Regions from separate parts of the Escherichia sp. E4742 genome, predicted to be linked through region 1. Evidence: predicted binding sites of a transcription regulator. Region 1 holds the regulator's gene; the other holds the start of a gene.
The links. Region 1 encodes Fur, which represses iron uptake genes when iron is present. Its sites were predicted from a motif close to ATAATAATGAGAACNACTATCAA; they were not measured.
Positions count from the first base shown of each region.

Region 2: a site for Fur is predicted at 2,036-2,058, ahead of feoA (ferrous iron transporter A). Genes of this name have one in related genera too.

Region 1 is NZ_CP040443.1:3,703,791-3,708,225, forward strand. Features, by position in the region: gene chiP (chitoporin ChiP) at 1-1,270, shown strand, start outside; gene chiQ (ChiQ/YbfN family lipoprotein) at 1,320-1,646, shown strand; gene fur (ferric iron uptake transcriptional regulator) at 1,903-2,349, opposite strand; gene uof (fur leader peptide) at 2,342-2,428, opposite strand; gene fldA (flavodoxin FldA) at 2,638-3,168, opposite strand; gene ybfE (LexA regulated protein) at 3,308-3,601, opposite strand; gene ybfF (esterase) at 3,741-4,435, opposite strand, start outside.
Region 2 is NZ_CP040443.1:1,632,916-1,637,350, reverse strand. Features, by position in the region: gene feoB (Fe(2+) transporter permease subunit FeoB) at 1-1,680, opposite strand, end outside; gene feoA (ferrous iron transporter A) at 1,697-1,924, opposite strand; gene FEM44_RS07990 (Tex family protein) at 2,381-4,435, opposite strand, start outside.

The sequences.
Region 1 (4,435 bases):
TTACTGGCAGCGTGAACGTGACCGTAAAGATGTTACCGACGGCGACAAATACAAAACCAACCTTTCTCACTCCACCTGGAATGCCAACCTCGATTTTCAGTCCGGTTATGCTGCTGATATGTTCGGCCTTGATATTGCCGCGTTTACGGCGATTGAAATGGCGGAAAACGGCGACAGCTCCCACCCGAACGAAATCGCGTTTTCAAAAAGTAATAAAGCCTATGACGAAGACTGGTCCGGCGACAAAAGCGGTATAAGCCTGTATAAAGCAGCGGCCAAATTTAAATACGGTCCGGTGTGGGCGAGGGCAGGTTACATTCAGCCAACTGGTCAAACGCTGTTAGCGCCGCACTGGAGCTTTATGCCGGGTACTTATCAGGGTGCGGAAGCCGGGGCGAATTTTGATTACGGCGATGCTGGTGCGTTGAGTTTCTCCTACATGTGGACCAACGAATACAAAGCGCCGTGGCATCTGGAAATGGATGAGTTTTATCAGAACGATAAAACCACCAAAGTTGATTATCTGCACTCCATCGGTGCGAAATACGACTTCAAAAATAACTTCGTGCTGGAAGCGGCGTTTGGTCAGGCGGAAGGGTATATCGATCAGTACTTTGCCAAAGCCAGCTATAAATTTGATATCGCCGGTAGCCCGCTAACCACCAGCTACCAATTCTACGGTACGCGCGATAAAGTTGACGATCGCAGCGTCAACGATCTTTACGACGGCACTGCCTGGTTGCAGGCGTTGACCTTTGGTTACCGGGCGGCTGACGTAGTGGATTTGCGCCTCGAAGGCACCTGGGTTAAAGCTGACGGTCAGCAGGGATACTTCCTGCAACGTATGACCCCAACCTACGCTTCCTCGAACGGTCGCCTGGATATCTGGTGGGATAACCGTTCTGACTTTAACGCCAACGGCGAAAAAGCGGTCTTCTTCGGCGCGATGTATGACCTGAAAAACTGGAATCTTCCAGGCTTTGCCATCGGCGCTTCCTACGTTTACGCATGGGATGCTAAACCTGCGACCTGGCAGAGCAATCCAGATGCGTACTACGACAAGAACCGGACTATCGAAGAGTCAGCTTACAGCCTGGATGCGGTCTACACCATTCAGGACGGTCGCGCCAAAGGCACGTTGTTCAAACTGCACTTCACCGAATACGACAACCACTCCGACATCCCAAGCTGGGGCGGCGGTTACGGTAACATCTTCCAGGATGAGCGCGACGTGAAATTCATGGTAATCGCACCATTCACCATCTTCTGATGCCCGACGCGGCAGGTTTTGTGCCTGCCGCACATTTGAGGAATTCGCTATGAAAAAACTGATTCTCATCGCCATGATGGCATCGGGGCTGGTGGCTTGTGCGCAATCAACCGCGCCACAGGAAGACAGCCGCCTGAAAGAGGCGTACAGCGCCTGTATCAATACCGCGCAAGGTTCGCCGGAAAAAATTGAAGCCTGTCAGAGCGTGTTAAACGTGCTGAAGAAAGAGAAACAACATCAGCAATTTGCCGAGCAGGAAAGCGTCCGCGTGCTGGATTATCAGCAGTGCATCCAGGCAACGCAAACCGGTAATGACCAGGCTGTGAAAGCCGATTGTGATAAGGTCTGGCAGGAAATTCGCAGTAATAACAAATAAGTGAGGGCTGTAACTCTCGCTTTTCTTATTTCCCTTGTATAAAAAAGCCAACCCGTAGGTTGGCTTGAGACTTATGGCAAACGCCAGTTTGCCTAATGCGCTGCGCTTATCAGGCCTATCTTTTAATGCAATATATTGAATTTGAGATGATTTGTAGGCCGGATAAGGCGTTCACGCCGCATCCGGCACGAACAAAGCGCATTATGCCAACAATATAAAGCCAACCCGCAGGTTGGCTTTTCTCGTTCTGGCTGACTTATTTGCCTTCGTGCGCGTGCTCATCTTCGCGGCAATCGCCTTCGGCACAGTGACCGTAAAGATAGAGACTATGGTTAGTCAGGCGAATGCCATGTTTTGCGGCAATTTCACGCTGACGCGCTTCGATTGATTCATCACTAAATTCAATAACCTTGCCGCAGTCGAGGCAGATCAGGTGATCGTGGTGATGTTGCTGGGTCAGTTCAAATACGGATTTGCCGCCTTCAAAATTGTGGCGGGTGACGATACCGGCGTCGTCAAACTGGTTCAGTACACGATATACCGTAGCCAGACCAATTTCTTCACCCATATCAATCAGACGTTTGTATAAATCTTCCGCACTGACGTGATGGTTGTCCGGCTCCTGAAGAACTTCCAGGATTTTTAAACGTGGAAGCGTTACTTTCAGGCCAGCTTTCTTTAGGGCGGTATTGTTATCAGTCATGCGGAATCTGTCCTGTTACTAAGCGGTTCACTTCATTAGGAGAAGTGACAGAATTTGCTCTTGAGATAATGCGTATCATTATAGAATTGCCACGCCTAAATGAAAACCACAAGTCCCTGGCAAATATTGTTAATAAAAACGTGGCTTAGCTTACATTTACATCGGCAAGGCCACTTCAATACTGGAACATTGTACAGGTACTACGGCAAAAGTTACAAATTTGTAGCAATTATTTTGATTGGCATTATCTATTAATACGGCGTAGACATGAGTCTACGCCGCAGTACATCAGGCATTGATAATTTCGTCGAGATGCAGTTCTTCAGAAATTTGTTTTACCCATTTTTCTACACGTTCGGCGGTCAGTTCTGGCTGACGGTCTTCGTCGATAGCCAGGCCGACAAAGTGGTCATCATCCGCCAGACCTTTTGATGCTTCGAAATGGTAGCCCGCAGTTGGCCAGTGACCGACGATGGTCGCGCCGCGCGGTTCAATGATGTCACGAATGGTGCCTAAGGCGTCGCAGAAATATTCTGCGTAATCTTCCTGGTCGCCACAGCCAAACAGCGCAACTAGTTTACCATTGAAATCAATCTCTTCGAGAGTCGGGAAGAAGTCGTCCCAGTCACACTGTGCTTCGCCATAGTACCAGGTTGGGATGCCCAGCAGAAGAATGTCATAAGCTTCCAGATCTTCTTTGCTGCTTTTTGCAATGTCATGGACATCGGCAACGTCTTTACCAAGCTGTTTTTGAATCATTTTTGCGATATTTTCGGTATTACCGGTGTCGCTGCCGAAAAAGATGCCAGTGATAGCCATGAGTGAAATAACCTCTTGAAACTTATTGAAATGGGGGTGGCAAATTGCCCACGGATAAAGGCAATCATAGCAGAACAGGCAGTCTTGCGGAATCAGCAAACGAGCAGGACTGCACACTGTGCTACACGAAAGTGGATATTTAAACGATGCCCTGATTACGCAGCGCCGCCAGTTGCTGCATCAATATCTCTTCGATCAGTTCGCTACGGCTCATATTGCGCGACTCCGCCAGCTCGTTCAGCGCCTCGACAGCTTCCGCGTTCAGCTTCAGTTCGACACGCTTAAGGCCACGTACTTTGTCGCGTTTTAGCTGGTTGCGTTTATTAATACGCAGCTGTTCATCGCGCGAAAGCGGATTGGTTTTCGGTCGTCCCGGTCGACGCTCGTGCGCGAACAGATCTAATGTCGTACGGTCCGTTTGTTCTTTGGCCATGATCTTGGTGACTTCGGGGGAAACAATCAGCCAGGCGCCTGCCCGGATGGATAGCCCGCCATAATACAACAGCGTGAGGAATCTCGCCAACGCCCACGCGCGGAATGCCGCGCGGACGCTGGGTTTTTAATCAGTTGCGTTAATCATTAAGATAGCGACGGATAGCCCGCAGCACAGCATCCGGTTTTTCTGCGTGTACCCAATGACCCGCGCCTGCAATGACATGCGCCCGTGCTTGTGGGAATTGCGCCAGCAAATCATCACGATACTGTTCAGTAACATACGGGGAATTGCCGCCAGGAATAAACAGAGCAGGGTGGTTCCATGCCGGAATTTTCTCCCAGCCAACAATATGTGGATACTGATCCCATAATACTGGCACGTTAAAACGCCACTCACCGTCAACAAAAGATTTCAGCAGGAATTGAATCACGCCCTCTTCATTAATATATTGGCGCATCACTACAGCGGCCTGTTGGCGCGTTTGCGCGTCGGATCCACTGACCGCGTTGATAGCTGCGAAAATTTCATCATGACGGCGTACGTGATAATCCACCGGAGCGATATCTATCGCTACCAGTTTCTCGATGCGATCGGGCGCCAACGCGGTCAGTGCCATCACAGCTTTCCCCCCCATTGAGTGACCAATAAATGTCGCCTTATCGATCTGCAGCGCATCCAGAGTATCAACAAGATCCTGGGCCATCGCCGGGTAATTCATGTGTGGATCTCGTGGCGAAAGTCCGTGGTTACGCATATCAACCTGGATGATATTGTGATCGTTTACCAGGTCGCGCGCCAGCACGCCGAGGTTGTCAAGGCTACCAAACAACC
Region 2 (4,435 bases), 2.1 Mb from region 1:
CGGCTTGAAGACTGGAGTGATCACCCGGCTGACAGAGGCCAGCGCCGAGTCGTTGATGTTATCGACGATTTTCCCACTCAGCGAGAAGCTGTTGAAGGCGCTCAGGAAAATGCTGACGATGATAATCACTTTACCGGCGCGCAGGACAAAGCCTTTCAAACGCTGCCAGGTCTGGATAATCAGACTCTTAACGTGTGGTACGTGGTAGACCGGCAGCTCCATGACAAACGGCGTCGCTTCACCGCGCATGATGGTGTACTTGAGCATCAGGCCAGTCAGCACCGCCATCACGATACCCAGCATATACAGCGAGAAGACCGCCAGCGCGCCGTTCTGCCCGAAGAAGGCTGCCGCAAATACTGCGAAGATAGCCAGACGCGCGCCGCAGGACATAAACGGTGCCATCATAATGGTCATCAGGCGTTCACGCGGCGCATCAAGAGTTCGCGCGCCCATTACCGACGGTACGTTACAACCGAAACCAACGATCAGCGGCACAAAGGATTTCCCCGGCAAGCCCAGCGCCTGCATCAGACGGTCCATCACAAACGCCGCACGCGCCATATAGCCGGAATCCTCGAGGAAGGAGAGGAACAGGTACATCATGCCGATCTGCGGCACCAGTGGCAGCACGGTGTTAATACCGCCGCCCAGGCCCTGGGCGAGGAAGATAGTCAGCCAGTCCGGGAAGTGGAGCGTGTAGCCAATCCACTGAATACCATGCACAAAGAGTGCTACGGAACCGACGTCAAACAGCGGCTGTAACGCCCCGCCGATGTTGATAGCCAGCAGGAACATCAGGTACATCACAAAGAGGAAAATCGGCAGACCGAGGAAACGGTTGAGCACGATTTTATCTACCGCAGTGGTGAAACGGCTGGGTTCTGCCGTCAGGGTGTTGCTTACCACATCGCAGATAGCAGCAATACACTGGTAACGCGCATCTGCAATATGCAGTGCCGGATCGTCCATCTCATTACGCAGACGGGCAAGGGCTGCATCCAGATGCTGCGACGCTTCACCGGCGTAGGCGCGGCTGTAAATATCGCCTTCCAGCATTTGCAGGCCCAGCCAGCGACGTTGTTTCAGCGGGATGTCGGAAGGCATCACTTTCGCCAGCGAGTCGGCTTCATTGATTAGCGGCTGGGCGTAATGCACCAGTTCTACATTGTCGTTGGCTTTGTAGCGGTCAATTGCCAGTTTCAGAGCTTCGATACCGCGACCACGCGTGGAAACCAGTGGAACTACCGGGCAGCCAAGACGCGCCGACAGCGCATCAATTTCAATGCGAATATTTTGTTTCTCGGCAATGTCGAGCATGTTCAGCGCCACGATGCAGGGAATGCCGAGTTCCAGCAGCTGTAGCGTCAGGTACAGGTTACGCTCAAGGTTAGACGCATCCACCACGTTAATCAGCAGATCGGCGTCGCCACTCAAAATGTAGTGGCAGGCGATTTGCTCGTCCAACGACGTCTGCGATGAAATAGTAGTCAGAGAATAAGTACCGGGCAGATCCACCAGCGTGACCTGATGATCGGTGGTGGAGAACTGACCCTCTTTACGTTCGACGGTAACGCCAGCCCAGTTTCCTACACGCTGACGTGCTCCGGTGAGCTGGTTAAATAAGGTTGTCTTGCCAGAATTTGGATTACCAATTAAGCCAATGGTTAATTTTTTCATTGTTATTCTCACCGTATTAACAGGAAACCGCTTCCACTTCTAATAAGGCCAGATCTTTTTTCCGTAATACCAGGCTCACACGACGGGTTTCGATATGAATGGGATCGCCGAGTGGAGCGACGCGCACCACATTAAAAGAGGAGCCAGGTAACATGCCAAGAGAAAGCAGTTTTTGGCGATATGCCGGGCTGATTTCACGGGAAAAGCCAGTGATTTTCCACGCAGTATCTGGAGTGTATTGCATAGGTGCCTACTTGTTTCTCATTAACTGGATAACTACCTCATGGGGCGTTTGACAGCGACATGAGACCAGATGATTTGCCAACGAAGGAGAGATTAAATAATCAACAGTACAATGATAATGAGAATGGTTTCTATCAGCAATACTTAAAATGTGTGCGAATGTTGGTTTAGATAATAATCTGACTCAATGTTGATGTGGCTCAAGGTTATATCGCAGCCAAAATATAATTCGAATGACGAATTATTAGGGCGGGTTAATGTTTGATTAAGGTTTCAGTTGTTAATGAGGTGATAAATATTAACGGAATATATTGTGAGTTTGGCTGTGGAATAAATATGCCGGAGAATATCTCCGGCACTTTTATGTCAGGCAAGGCGTTCGTTGCCAGATGCGGCGTGAACGCCTTATCTGGCCTACGATTTCGTGAAAATTTGAACAGTAGGCCAATCAGGGTGTTTAACGCTTTTTACCCATTGCTGCCGCCAGCGCATCCATCATCGCGCTGTTACCGGCAGGCTGCGCTTCACGCCCACGCGGTTTGGCTGCCGGGCGGTTGTTTTGCGGGCGATCGTTACCGCCGCCGCGACGAGCGTTGGTTTCGCCAGGCTGCTCGTCCAGACGCATAGTCAGGGCGATACGTTTACGCTGAAGATCCACTTCCAGCACTTTCACCTTCACAATGTCGCCCGCTTTCACCACGGTATGCGGATCCTCCACAAACTTGTTCGACAAAGAAGAGATGTGAACCAGTCCGTCCTGATGTACGCCGATATCAACAAAAGCACCAAAGTTGGTGACGTTGGTCACCGCGCCTTCGAGGATCATACCCGGTTGCAGGTCGTTCATTGTCTCGACGCCATCAGCAAACTGAGCGGTTTTAAATTCCGGACGCGGATCGCGACCCGGTTTTTCCAGCTCTTTGATGATGTCAGTTACTGTCGGCACACCGAATTTCTCATCAGTAAAGTCAGACGCTTTCAGGTTACGCAGTTCGCTGCTGTTACCCATCAGATCTTTCAGCGCCTGCTGCGTTGCTGCCAGAATGCGTTCCACCACCGGATAGGCTTCCGGGTGAACGGTAGACGCGTCCAGCGGGTTATCACCGTGGTTAATGCGCAAGAAGCCCGCACACTGCTCGAAGGCTTTCGGCCCCAGACGGCTGACTTTCAGCAGTTGCTGTCGGTTCTGGAACTGGCCGTTCTCATCGCGCCAGGCCACGATGTTTTGCGCCATCATGCGCGTCAGGCCCGCTACGCGAGTTAACAGCGGAACAGAAGCGGTATTCAGATCAACGCCAACGGCGTTTACGCAGTCTTCTACTACTGCATCCAGCTTGCGGGCCAGTTGCGTCTGGCTGACGTCATGCTGATACTGACCCACGCCGATAGATTTCGGATCGATTTTCACCAGCTCCGCCAGCGGATCCTGCAAACGGCGGGCGATAGATACTGCGCCACGCAGAGAAACGTCGAGATCCGGGAACTCCTGCGCTGCCAGTTCGGAAGCTGAGTAAACCGATGCGCCTGCTTCGCTGACGATCACTTTCTGCGCGGTAACTTTCGGGAACTGCTTCTGGACATCAAGATAGAAACGTTCGGTTTCGCGGGAAGCCGTACCGTTACCGATCGCTACCAGTTCAACATTATGTTTTTCACACAGGGCGGCAACGGTCATCGCCGCCTTTGCGGCCTGTCCGGTGTGCGGATAAATGGTATCGGTTGCTACCAGTTTGCCTGTTGCGTCGACCACCGCGACTTTTACCCCGGTGCGCAGACCCGGATCGAGGCCCATCGTCGCACGCAGTCCGGCAGGGGCCGCCATCAGCAGATCGTGCAGGTTACGGGCAAAGACATTAATCGCTTCATCTTCCGCACGTTCGCGCACGGTCCCCATCAGTTCTGTTTCCAGATGCATCAGCACCTTGATGCGCCAGGTCCAGCTCACCACGCCTTTGCGCCAGCTATCCGCCGGGGCATTGTTCAGGCGCAGGCCGAGATGATCCATGATGATTTGCTCGCAATAGCTCTCTTTTGGCGGCTCATCGAACTGCGGATCGGCATTCAGCGAAAGCTGGAGTATGCCTTCGTTACGACCACGGAACATCGCCAGCGCGCGGTGAGAAGGCACCGTTGACAGCGGTTCGTGATGATCGAAATAGTCGCGGAATTTTGCCCCTTCCTCTTCTTTACCGCTCACTACGGTCGACACCAGATGCGCGTTCTTCCACAGATAATCACGCACTTTCGCCAGCAGCGCGGCATCTTCGGCAAAGCGTTCCATCAGGATATAACGCGCGCCGTCCAGCGCGGCTTTGGTATCTGCCACGCCTTTATCGGCATCAACATATTGTGCAGCGGCGACTTCTGGCGTGTGTGATGGATCGCTCCACAGCAGGTCAGCCAACGGCTCAAGCCCTGCTTCAATGGCGATTTGCCCGCGGGTACGACGTTTCGGTTTGTAAGGCAGGTAGAGGTCTTCGAGTTCGGTTTTGCTCAAGGTAGCGTTGATGGC